One region of the Shewanella glacialimarina genome, then DNA from elsewhere that is predicted to be linked to it. Evidence: predicted binding sites of a transcription regulator. Region 1 holds the regulator's gene; each other region holds the start of a gene.

Region 1 (4,298 bases):
ATCTTAATGGTTAAGTCCGCGTCAGACGGATCTTCCATAGCGATAAGGGTTTTAGTGGCTGGAATGGCCATACCAATTAAAATAACGAATGGGATCACGGTCCAAGCAATTTCTACTTTGGTACTTTCATGAAAATTTGCCGCGACCGCGCCTTTGGATTTACGATGATAGATCATTGAATAAATCATGATCCCAAACACCACAACACCAATAGCACAGCAAATATAAAGAATGATCATATGGAGGTCATAAACCTGGCCACTGATATTCGTTACACCCTTTGTCATGTTGAGGGGCATTTCGTTTGCCCCAAGTGGAGGTGCCATTAACACCGCCATTACACAATACAACCATTGCTTCACAAGACTTCTCCTCTGCCAATTGCGAATAGCAACTACAAAGAAGAGTCACACAGTAAGTCTCTGCTCTATGTAAACTCTTCGGTTCCCAAAAAAGCTTGATGACCTCAAAGTACCTTGGTGGTTGTAAGCGTGTAAGGCTTACGGATTTATATTTATGTGCACCACGCTGATACCTACAACTGAACCTATCAATTCTGATTTGACGCTTTTATCTGTCAGATAAAATCTAGACTGTAGCGTTTCAATTAGGTTAAAAATGTTTCAACCCTGTTAAACACATTACTTGTAGATTAAACATTGATCAAGATCACTTTTATAGCTAATTAGCTGAAAGTTTGCATAAAAAAGCCCTGTACATAGACAGGGCTCAGTAAACACGGCGTTTAGTACTAATGAAATGAAGTGAAATTAATTGTTTTAACAGCATTATTTTGATTTGAAATAATTGCTTTGGTTGCCAAATTAGTGCCTAAGTGAGTGCTTACATCCTCAATTACTACACCTAATGCGCGGGCACTTTTGGCCACTAACTCTAATCGGCGGCTATCGCGTGCATCTAATGGTTGAGTCCATGAAATTACCGCACTGGATGTGCCACTGGTTAATGCTTTTTCCATCGCCCAAAGTGTTTCAATTTCATCCTTTGCATGTACTAACAATACGCGGTCCATTCTTACCCCGGCACTAGCTAACATCTGTTTGTAATTGATATTGGCGGGGTTAATTAGCACAATCCATCGACCTTGCTGGCTTAGTAGTGCCAACTGGCTAGCATATTGACCGAGTTCCACTTTACCATTGGTTTCGGTTTGGAGTGTGGTGATAGGCTGCGCTAAATTAATATCTGCAGTTGGTATATCTACCCATAAACCAGGATGACGCGGGGATGTACCCATTAGTTTGTTCATAACCATTCTCCATTACGAATTACACCAACTGCAAGCCCTTCAATAGTCAGGCTTTGGTAACTTAAGTCTACTTCTATAGGTGCATACGCTTCATTTTCAGCGTGCAAATATACGACATTGCCTTTTTTCTCAAAACGTTTCACTGTCACGTCATCTTCAACACGAGCAACAACTACCTGGCCATTTCTGGCTTGCTGTATTTTATGTACGGCGAGTAAATCACCCTCTAGAATACCGATGTTTTTCATGCTGTCACCACGCACTCTTAATAAGAAGTTTGCGGCGGGTTTAAACATATTGGGGTCAACTTGATAATATTGTTCAACATGCTCTTGCGCTAAAATAGGTTCACCTGCGGCGACTTGTCCAATTAAAGGTAAACCTGTTTCTTCGGGTTCATCTTCTTGGGTTAATCGTATTCCACGGGATGTGCCGGGCATGATTTCAATAAACCCTTTCTTAGCCAAGGCTTTTAAATGCTCTTCTGCAGCATTTGCGCTTTTGAAACCTAGGCGTGTGGCGATTTCTGCACGAGTAGGCGGCATACCAGTTTCAGAGATATTGTTTTTAATAAGCTCTAAAATTTCAGCTTGGCGTGGTGTTAAGGGTCTCATGTTGTTTCCTGTCTTTCTATACAGTAACTGTCATTATATACAGTGTTTTGGTTTGCGCAAGTATTCACCAATTATTTTTTAATTTTATTATCTTAAATAGTTTTTTTATTATATGTATCAATTGCATGCTTTAATTTATTTGTTATTGAATTTAAAAGCTTTGCTTGATGTGTACAGCATATAGTGAAAGGTAACCAGTTTCTGGTATCCTATGTGCCCATATTAAAAGGGCTTTATTGCGAATATTATTATGTCAAAACCAGATTCAATCATGCTTAGACTGCTGCGTAGGGTGCAAAAGCTGATGGTGCAAACGATAGTTGTGCCACATGACCCATTTGCAGATCTAAACTTCGATCCAGACAAGCCCATTGTTTATGTCATGAAGACAGAGTCGATAAGTGACACTGCAGCATTAAGCGAAATGACCCAAGGTTTAGGCTTACCAAGTCCTTATGCGCCATTACAACTTGATGGTATGAAAGTGCCACGAGTTGTTTGTTTAGAGGGGCGAAAGCCTATTATTGGTAAGCGTGAGGGTGGTGAGAAGTTTTTAAACTGTTTTACCAGTTTATTAGCGCTCCACCGTCAGCAGCCTGAATTAGATATTCAACTTGTGCCAGTAAGTCTTTACTGGGGCCGTACTCCAGGCAAAGAAGATGACACGATGAAAGCTGCTGTGCTTGAACGTGAGAATCCAACCTGGTTACGTAAATGGTTAATGATTCTATTTCTAGGTCGCCATAGTTTTGTGCAGTTCTCTAACGCAATGTCATTACGCTATTTAGCCGATGAACATGGTACTGATGAGGCGATTGCTCATAAGTTAATTCGGGTGGCTCGGGTACATTTTCGCCGTCAACGTAAAGTAATGACTGGACCACAACTGCCTAACCGTCAAGCTCTGTTTGCTTCGTTATTAAAGTCTGAATCGATCAATAAGGCCATTGAAGAAGAAGCGACAAATAAGAAGATTTCCAAAGAAAAAGCGCGTGAAACTGCGATTGAGTATCTGGACGAAATCGCGGCCGACTATTCAGACAGTTTAGTACGAATTGCCGAGCGTTTTCTCACCTGGTTATGGAATAAGCTATACAGTGGTATTAACATCAAAGGCGCTGAGCAAGTGCGTCAACTGCATCATGACGGTCATGAAATTGTATATGTGCCTTGTCATCGCAGTCACATGGACTATTTACTGCTGTCTTATATTTTGTATTACCAAGGTATGGTGCCGCCGCACATTGCCGCCGGTATCAACTTAAACTTCTGGCCTGCAGGCCCAATGTTCCGTCGTGGTGGTGCATTTTTCATTCGCCGTAGTTTTAATGGCAACAAACTGTATACCGCAATTTTTCGTGAGTATTTAGATCAACTGTTTGCTAAGGGCTACGCTGTTGAATACTTTACCGAAGGCGGCCGTTCACGTACTGGCAGATTGCTTGCGCCTAAAACCGGTATGTTAGCCATGACAATTAATAGTGTACTGCGTGGTATTGAACGTCCAGTGACGTTAGTGCCTGTTTATCTTGGTTATGACCATGTGATGGAAGTGGCTACTTACCATAAAGAATTAAGTGGTAAGAAAAAAGAGAAGGAATCACTTTGGCAGGTATTTGGTGCTATTCGTAAGCTGGGTAATTTTGGCCAGGGTTACGTAAACTTTGGCGAGCCAATCAATTTACAAAACTTTTTGAAACAGCAATCTCCCGATTGGCGTGAAGAAATTGCCAAAGATCCTGACCAGAAACCATCATGGGTTACGCCAGCAGTTAATCTTCTAGCCAATCAAGTGATGACCAACATAAATGGTGCCGCTGCAGCAAGTTCAGTCACGTTAACCAGTTTAGTATTACTGGCCTCAGAGCAAAATGCGTTAGAACGTCATCAGCTTGAGCGTCAGCTAAATTTCTATTTAAAACTGTTAAAGCAAGCTCCTTATTCCGACTATGCATCGGTTGCAGAAGGTGATGGTCCATCCATTGTTAAGCATTGCTTATCACTCAATAAATTTACCTTAGAAAAAGACCCTCTCGGGGACATTGTCGCAATTGACCCTAACCATGCTATTACCTTGAGTTATTATCGTAATAATATTATTCATATCATGATTATTCCTTCATTAATTGCCAGTTGTTTAGTGCGCTATGAAGAGTGTAACCGTGAACAAATTCTGGCAGTGGTTGAGGACTTTTACCCGCTGATGAAAGCAGAATTATTTATGGGTATTGCTGATCTTCCCGCTTATGTTGATTTAGTGCTTGATCAAATGGTTGAGGAGAATTTAATTAGTGGTGATAAACGTTGTGTTGTTGTCCAAGCGAATATCACCCAGTTAGAGCTATTAGCTGAAACCGTCAGTGAAACATTACAGCGTTATGCCATTATCTTTAATTTGCTAGGTATCAAACCTG
Region 2 (4,298 bases), 830 kb from region 1:
GTAAATCTTTAAACGTTGGTGGAGAAATGGCTGGAGTACCTTCCCCAATGCCGCGAACTTCAGAAATTCTACCTATATTTTTGTTACCGGGTAAATGGCCACCTGTTCCTGTTTTTGCGCCTTGCCCGCCTTTAAAATGGAACGCCTGAACATTTTTGAGTTTTGACTCGTCATACCCAAACCCCGCACTTGCCAGCTCGTAAAAATATTTTGAGTTCGCGGCCTGCTCTTCAGGTAACATCCCACCTTCTCCTGAGCAAATACCTGTTCCCGCAAGTTCGGCTCCTGTTGCTAAAGCAATTTTTGCTTCTTCAGATAGAGCCCCAAAACTCATATCAGATACAAACAGTGGGATATTGAGCTTAAGCGGCCTTTTGGCCATAGGACCTATGACTAGTTCAGTATTTACAGCCACATTTTCCATAAGCGGTTTGTTTGCCATCTGTGCAACCATGATCTGTAGATCATCCCAGTGTGGTAGTTGATAACGTGGCACCCCCATGGATGTCATGGGACCATGATGTCCCATCTTCGATAAACCTTCTCGTGCCAATTGATGAATAAATTCTACAGTGGGCTCTTCCTTGGTTGCGATAACGTTAGGAATATTACTTACATTAGTCACTTGAATTTGAACCCCCGGTCCTTCTTTGCCAACCTGCTCTTTATCAAATTGTTTATGACTGCCATCACAAAAAGGGCTATTGGTGGTATGTTTACATTGGCATAAATAGGCATCTCCGCTTTCTTGGGCGGTAAAGGGTTTGGGTGTAAAGTCAGTTCCGGCATGAGAGCCGTCGCAAAAAGGCTGGTTATTGGAACGCCCACAGGCACAGAAATAATATTCTTCCCCCTTATTAAGACTCACTTTTTTGGGTGCTATAGCTGCAATTATAGGGTTAGTCATTGTTGCTTCCTTTTACTAGTTGTTGTTTATATCTAGTTGATTCTAATTTTACTTATCAAGGGTTGTTTTCTTTAACGTGCGGTCTCACTAAAAAAAATGATGATTCATGTTCGATAAACCAATGTTTGTAATAGATAAAACATTAGCTAGCTGAAAAATAGTGTTGTAAGTCTGGGGATCCACTTTGCTACCGAAGTATATTCTTGTGCCATATTCTTAATAGTCATCAGCTCTAATTCCTTTAACGAGAACAAGGTAATTATTAAAGGATCCCTACATGGCTTATAGACTCTTATCTCGTGTTCATCTGATTATTGTTGGGTGGGCATTTTGTTCTTTAAGCATGATGATGACAGCAATACGATAAAGCTCATTATGTTCGATGTTTTCATATAACCACTTACAGCTATAAACCATTTTAATGAGATAAACTTCAGTGCTATTCCGCGCATTTTCAGCCATGACTTCTCAGCTATCAAAAGAAATATTGTTGCCCTTAACGCTAGGCAAACTCGCAGGAAAGCCCTTTTTCAGATATAACCCTGTTAACCAAATCCAATAAAACGACCAAAGTTTGCTATAAGTTGTTGATGATTTTATATCCGTATCAAAACGTAATTCAGGTCTTCAAGAGCTTGACAAGCAGTAACAGCATGTAAGGTCGTCAGTGCCGGTTCAGCTAGATATAAACGAATAGCCATTTGTGAAATTTCAACTATTTTATTTATTAGGTTTTGCTCATTAGTCACAAAACCATGACTAAAGGTTAGTTGATGAATAGTGCTGTCGCCGCAGAGCTGCTCAAATATATGTAAACTACCGCTAGGGGTTGAAAGCCCAACGTTACCTTACGGATGTGCTTATTTATATCAACCCACATTGATGAAGCCTTAATATTTTTACAAGGCAGGCTCAAGGGTATCTGACAGTAAAGGCTCTGCAGTATCAGACAATGAAAGCTCAGGGTAATTATGGTAACGAATAGCAGAATAAGCTAAAGCATTAGCAATTAATTTATTGTCACCATGGATAACTGCGAAACTGAGTTGTATTAGAGGATAAAATAAGCCCATAGGTAAGCCCAGTTTTATCTGTTTAAGTGCCTCTGTGACTAATTTTGTGCCCCAGACATGACTATTTTTTGGATAAACACTCGGCGAATTTCTAGTAATCGACAGGTTTGCCCCAAGTAGTCTTTGCAGTCGGCCACCATTATTTATACATGACGCTAAACTCTCAAATTAAGTGAAATTTTTTAGTGCGTATATAATGCAGGCTGTTTGGCGCGTGGCATATACTAGATTTTGATTTGTTAATTATTTAAGTATTGGATAGAACAGTGAGCTAAGTTTGAGGAAAAAGTTTGCGTTAGTGGGTGCTAGATTGCCATTAAGTACCTTATATTCTCCTTCATTGGCCTTAATATAAGTGGAATATGTGATGTTTCTAAGTTAGTAGATATATTGAATACTGTTTTTATATACAGTATCATGAGTTATCTTCCCAATACCGATGGCGTAAGTAATGCGCAAAATTATTCATGTTGACATGGACTGCTATTTTGCCGCCGTTGAGATGCGTGATTTTCCTGAATTGCGCGATAAAGCTATTGCTGTGGGTGGACGTAGTGATCGCCGTGGCGTCATCAGTACCTGTAACTATGCTGCACGTAAGTTTGGTGTGCGCTCAGCTATGTCGAGCTATCAAGCGTTAAAGCTGTGCCCTCATTTAGTCTTGGTGCCAGGGCGGATGCAGGTTTATAAAGATGTTTCACAACAAATAAGGCAGATATTTAACCGCTACAGTGATGTGATTGAGCCACTGTCATTAGATGAGGCCTTCCTCGATGTCAGTGACTGTCAGCAATACCACGGCAGCGCGACCTTAATTGCCCAGGCTATTCGCCGAGATATCGAGTTAGAAACCGGATTAACAGCATCAGCGGGCGTCGCGCCGATTAAGTTTTTAGCCAAAATTGCCTCAGATTTAAATAAACCTAATGGTCAATATGTGATTACCCCCGATGAAATTCCTGAATTTGTACGCACCCTACCGTTAAAGAAAATTCCGGGCGTTGGCAAAGTCACAGCGCAAAAATTGTCGGTATTAGGGTTAGAAACCTGTGCCGATGTGCAGCTGTATCCTAAGGCAAAGTTACTGGAAAGTTTTGGTAAGTTTGGCGCAGTGTTAATTGAACGATCAAATGGCATCGATCCAAGGCCTATCAGCAATAACCGAGTGCGTAAATCTGTGGGCGTTGAAACAACATTAGCCCAGGATATTTTTACCTTAGCTCAATGCCACCAAGTATTACCGCAACTTATTCAAGAGCTTGATAGTCGGGTGAGCCGCAGCGCAAAAGATCGATTAATCAATAAGCAAGTGGTGAAGATCAAATTCAACGATTTTAAACAAACCACCATCGAGCAACGCAGCGATGAAATATCGGTAAAGCTGTTTTATGAATTGTTACAACAAGCACTGACCAGAAGTAATGAACGGGGTATTAGATTAATTGGGGTGAGTGTTGGGTTGGCGGAAACAGGTGAAAAAAAACTGCAAACTGAGTCGGTTGCCCAACTCGATTTACAGTTTTAAGTTTCCATGCTGAATGGCTTAAAGCCTTAAAGCCTTAAAGCCTTGCCTTACATCGCATTAAGCCTAGCCTTACATTAAGCTTTAGCTGGAATACGTTCTAATACGGCTAATAATAACTGCCAGTATTGGCCTACGGTTTCAATGTTAACCATTTCATCCGGACTGTGCGGATAACGAATGGTGGGGCCAATAGATACCATGTCCATAGTTGGGTAGGGCTCTTTAAATAAACCACACTCAAGACCTGCATGGATAACCATAATGGTTGGGTCTTTTTGGTAAATGTCATTGTAGGTGTCACGCACAATGGCCATAACCGGTGAGCTGTTATCCGGCTTCCAACCAGGGTAAGCGCCGCTAAACTCAATACTGGCTCCGGCAAGATTGGTCAGTGCATTTAACATGCCTTGCACTTCATCACGGCCTGAGTCGATAAGCGAGCGAATTAAACATAAAATTTCAATGCTTTCTTGTTCAGTGCTAATGACACCCACATTTAATGAGGTTTCAGTTACACCAGCTACTTCATCACTCATACGTATTACCCCATTCGGGCAGGCATGTAGTAAGTCAATTAAGCTGTTTTGCGCATCTTCGCCCATGACTTTACTTGGTGCATCAATGGCTTCTAAGGTTAACAACATGCTTGGGTCGGCAATCGCTAACTCTTCACGTACCACAGCCTGAAATGCGCTAATAGCCGTTTTTAACCCATCAACATTTTCAGCAGGTAACATAAAGCTGATATTCGCTTCACGCGGAATCGCATTACGTAATGAACCACCGGTAAAAT
Region 3 (4,298 bases), 990 kb from region 1:
TGTTCACTTACAAAAATTAGAAGAAAACACCCCTGACCCAAGCAATTTTGAAGCTTATGGTGTTTATCCTGCTATGGATGCTGTGGTAGCAATCTCAACCTTAATGAGTGCTATTGCGGATAAAATTGAAGATGACATTATCAATATCAGCAAACTTTCTTCCAGCACTGTGGCGAACTATATTGAAGCCCTTAGTGATGATGACTTAATGGATGAAGCATTAGATGATTATGTTTTTGCCCATCCTGTGATGCTAGAAGAAAAAGAGCTACAAAATATGCTATTAGATATTATTGAAGCGAACCCAGATATTCATCCAGACTTAGTTAAAGGCTTACGTAAAGATATTATCGAAGCTGGTGCATCTAATATTGGCATTAGCCTCTAGTACTAACCTAATATCACTAAAAAATATTCGAAAGCCTGATATTATTCAGGCTTTTATCGCACTATTATGAGTAAATTTAAGCTCGTCAGTAACATTAAACCTAAAATTGAATAAATAAACACGCGTTTAACTTTAGCCTAATTGCATCATCGTATTAAAACAAAGTAAAGTGGACTTATTATCATTTTGCTAAGGAATTGCGAGGGATGTCCAGTATTCTTACCCCGCTGATCGCTGTGTTTATTATTATGTTACTCGGCGGTATTGTTCAGAAATTAAGATTTCTACCAGCAGATACCAATCTTATCCTCAATCAATTTGTTTACTACATTGCCTTTCCAGCAATTTTATTGATTGTGCTCGCTGAAACGCGCATTGAAGATATTATTCAATGGGGATTTATTGGTGGATTTAGCTTGGCTATGATCATCACCTATGCACTCGTAATAGCCGTATCCTTATGGCGCAAACCTAAACAGCAAGCTATTGCAGCTATGCGAGCATTAAATGCCACCTTTGGCAATACAGCATTCATTGGTATTCCATTACTAAGCCTATTATTCCCAGGTAACAAAATCGCATTAGTCGCGGCAGCTATAGCCAGCTTACTGTCGGTGTTCATGTTTGCCTTTGCATTAGTCTCTATCGAACTTGCCAGCCGTGACAAACAGTCAGCGGATCATGCTATCGTCATTATGGCGAATGCATTATATAAAAATCCGATAGTGCTAGGCAGCATGATAGGTATCAGCTTATCGGCATTGCATATCACCTTACCTGAAAGCCTATCATTGGTGCTGCACCAAATAGGTAGTACCTCTAGCCCTTGTGCACTATTTGCCATAGGAATGGTACTTGCTAAAGCGTTTCAGCATCAATCTTTGGCAAAGATGTTCAGCCTTAGCCTAATTACAGAAATAAGTTTCATCAACTTACTCAAATTAATTATTCAGCCCTTTATTGCCTTCGGATTACTCAAACTCTTTAGCGTAGAGCATGAACTACTGACAATGGGAGTGCTGTTAGCAGCCTTGCCAACGGCAGCAAGTGTCTATTTATTGGCTGATCGATACCAAATAAATGCTAATAGCAGCGCACAAGGTATTCTATATGGCACATTAATTACCTTTGTTAGCTTACCTATAATAGAAACACTATTAAAATCTTATGGTTAATTAACACACTCACATAGTCTAACAAACAAGCAAAGATAATTTTCTGGCTACTACTTTACTGTATAAAAAATCAGTATATACTGTTTATCAATACAGTGGTTTGATAGTTTCATTGACAGGAATTCATTATGCTTTGCCAACTCAGCATCAACAATTTTGCTATTGTACGTTTTTTAGAATTAGATTTTAAAGCCGGTATGACCACCATAACGGGTGAGACAGGTGCGGGTAAATCTATTGCTATTGATGCGCTTGGTTTATGTCTAGGTAACCGCAGTGATGCCAATACGGTGAGGCCTGGAGCCAATAAAACCGAAGTCAGTGCCCGCTTCACATTACATGATGTGCCACAAGCTAAGCGCTGGTTAGAAGATAATGACCTAGATAATGAAGATGACTGCATTTTACGCCGCACCATTAACAGTGATGGGCGCTCGCGCGCATATATTAATGGTAACCCAGTGCCTGTCGCCCAACTTAAAGGTATTGGCCAATTACTGATTGGTATTCATGGTCAGCATGCTCACCACGCAATGCTAAAAAGTGAGCATCAACTTACGCTGCTAGACAGCTATGCCAACCATAAGCTGTTAATTGACACTGTACATGCCAGTTATCAACGTAATAAGCAGATCGAAAATGAGCTTAAAATGCTTGAACATGCGCAACATGAGCGTATATCCCGTAAACAGTTACTCCAATATCAAGTCGAAGAGTTAGATGAGTTTAATTTAGCTGACGGTGAGTTTGTTGAAATAGAACAAGAACATAAGCGCCTTGCTAATGGCACAGAACTGATTGAAACCTGTCAGGCCAGTTTAGATCTACTAACTGAAGGTGAAGAATTCAACATAGAATCACTGCTAAATAAAGTGATTCATTTAGCAGATAATTTACAAAGCGTGGATGAAAAGTTATCCCCTGTAGCCAGTATGCTTAATGAAGCATTAATTCAGATACAAGAAAGCACAGTTGAAATAGAAGACTACCTTAGCCGTTTAGAATTAGATCCTGAACACTTTACCTATTTAGATAGGCGTTTAACCACTGCAATGCAACTTTCACGTAAGCATCATGTCAGTGCAGAAGACTTATCAGCCCATCATGCACAGCTTAAAGCTGAACTGGTTGGGTTGTCTGATGATGAAACTAAATTAGATGAGATTAAACAGGCTTTAGCTTTCAGCCGTGAGGCCTATTTAACCCATGCCCAAAAACTCAGCCAAAGCCGGGCTCGCTATGCTAAAGAGTTAGATAAATTAGTCACTCGTTCAATCCATGAATTAAACATGCCAAAAGGCCAATTTAATATTTCGGTAAACTTTAATCCTGAGATGAGTAATAGTTTGGGTTGTGACCAAGTGGAGTTTTTAGTTAGCACCAACCCAGGACAGCCATTACAACCCATTGCTAAAGTAGCTTCTGGTGGTGAGCTATCGCGCATAGGCTTAGGCATACAAGTTATTACCGCTAAAAAAGTTTCTACGCCCACATTGATATTTGACGAAGTCGATGTGGGTATTTCAGGACCAACGGCGGCAGTTGTTGGCAGAATGCTAAGAAGCCTAGGGGATTCAACTCAAGTTTTTTGTGTTACCCATTTACCGCAAGTGGCTGGTAATGGCCATCAACATATGTTCGTCAACAAGTTCAACAAAGGTGGACAAACTGAAACGACAATGCAGATTTTAGATAAAGAGCAGCGAATAAACGAATTAGCCCGTTTATTAGGTGGCGATATTATCACTGAAAACACCCTAGCGAATGCCAGAGAGCTATTGCAATAAAGAGGGAAATACCACTAATATGGTCTTCCCTTAAATTCACTGTAATGATCAACGCAATAGGCACTGAATTAAAAGTATAATAAAATCAAGGGCAATAATGCTTAAGTCGATACTTAAAATAGCCATTTATAGTGTAGCTTCAATGACATTTTTGCTGGCTCTTATCTTTGCTGTTTTAGTTTATATTAATATTGAAGACCGCTACTTATCGGTGAATACTCAACAACTAGAAAAGTGGGCTCAACTTGAAACGGTTAATGAAAGTCAGAACGCTTTTGTATTAGCGCAGCAGATAGTAGGTACACAGCAAGCCCCTTCAATCCTTCCTTTGTCAGATGTGCAGCACTTATTGCTGCAACAATATCAACAAACCTGCCATAAAGAATTAATTGAAAATTGTCATAATTTTATAGCGGGTAACTTAGTAGATATTAAGTTTATGCTGACAAGTTATGTTGATTTAATTAATCAATATCAACAGATTATTACGTTGCCTTTGTGGCATGAAAGTCTAGATAACTCAGCAGATAGACCACAAATTAATTTCACTAACTTATCTAATATTCAGATGCTTGCTGAGCTAAATGCTTTATTGAGTTCACGCACTGGCAGCCCTAGTTTTATTAATGACTTTATTGATGCTGATTATCGATTTTGGAACAATATTTTTCATTCATCAAGCGACCTTGCAACCTTCTCTTTAGCGGGCAGTAAAATGCAAAAAAACCTAGCCTGGGGAGTGAAAATACTTGCAGCAGAAGCACCTCTTAATGGCACTTACCCTGCAGCGTGGAAACTTAGCAGTAAACTGTCAGAGGAAAGTATTCAAAGAGTATTTGCAGCAGAATATTTATTTGTAAAAGCTGTGATGATTGAAATGCTGAGTAATCCCTACCCTTTATCTGATATTAACTATTATCAACAATGGCTTATTAGCCTTTTTTTCAA

Evidence for each region. Region 1 encodes LexA, which represses DNA repair genes until DNA is damaged. Its sites were predicted from a motif close to TACTGTATNNNNATACAGTA; they were not measured.
Region 2: dinB (DNA polymerase IV) is a predicted target of LexA. The motif match lies at 2,376-2,395, and genes of this name have one in related genera.
Region 3: recN (DNA repair protein RecN) is a predicted target of LexA. The motif match lies at 1,642-1,661, and genes of this name have one in related genera.

Annotation. Positions count from the first base shown of each region.
Region 1 is NZ_CP041216.1:4,213,828-4,218,125, reverse strand. Features, by position in the region: gene coxB (cytochrome c oxidase subunit II) at 1-362, opposite strand, end outside; gene FJ709_RS18435 (cell division inhibitor SulA) at 752-1,270, opposite strand; gene lexA (transcriptional repressor LexA) at 1,267-1,884, opposite strand; gene plsB (glycerol-3-phosphate 1-O-acyltransferase PlsB) at 2,135-4,298, shown strand, end outside.
Region 2 is NZ_CP041216.1:3,385,694-3,389,991, reverse strand. Features, by position in the region: gene FJ709_RS14845 (glutamate synthase-related protein) at 1-907, opposite strand, end outside; gene FJ709_RS14840 (hypothetical protein) at 1,807-1,980, opposite strand; gene dinB (DNA polymerase IV) at 2,432-3,505, shown strand; gene FJ709_RS14830 (aminoacyl-histidine dipeptidase) at 3,580-4,298, opposite strand, start outside.
Region 3 is NZ_CP041216.1:3,226,101-3,230,398, forward strand. Features, by position in the region: gene FJ709_RS14120 (YjaG family protein) at 1-388, shown strand, start outside; gene FJ709_RS14125 (AEC family transporter) at 595-1,563, shown strand; gene recN (DNA repair protein RecN) at 1,692-3,350, shown strand; gene FJ709_RS14135 (hypothetical protein) at 3,448-4,298, shown strand, end outside.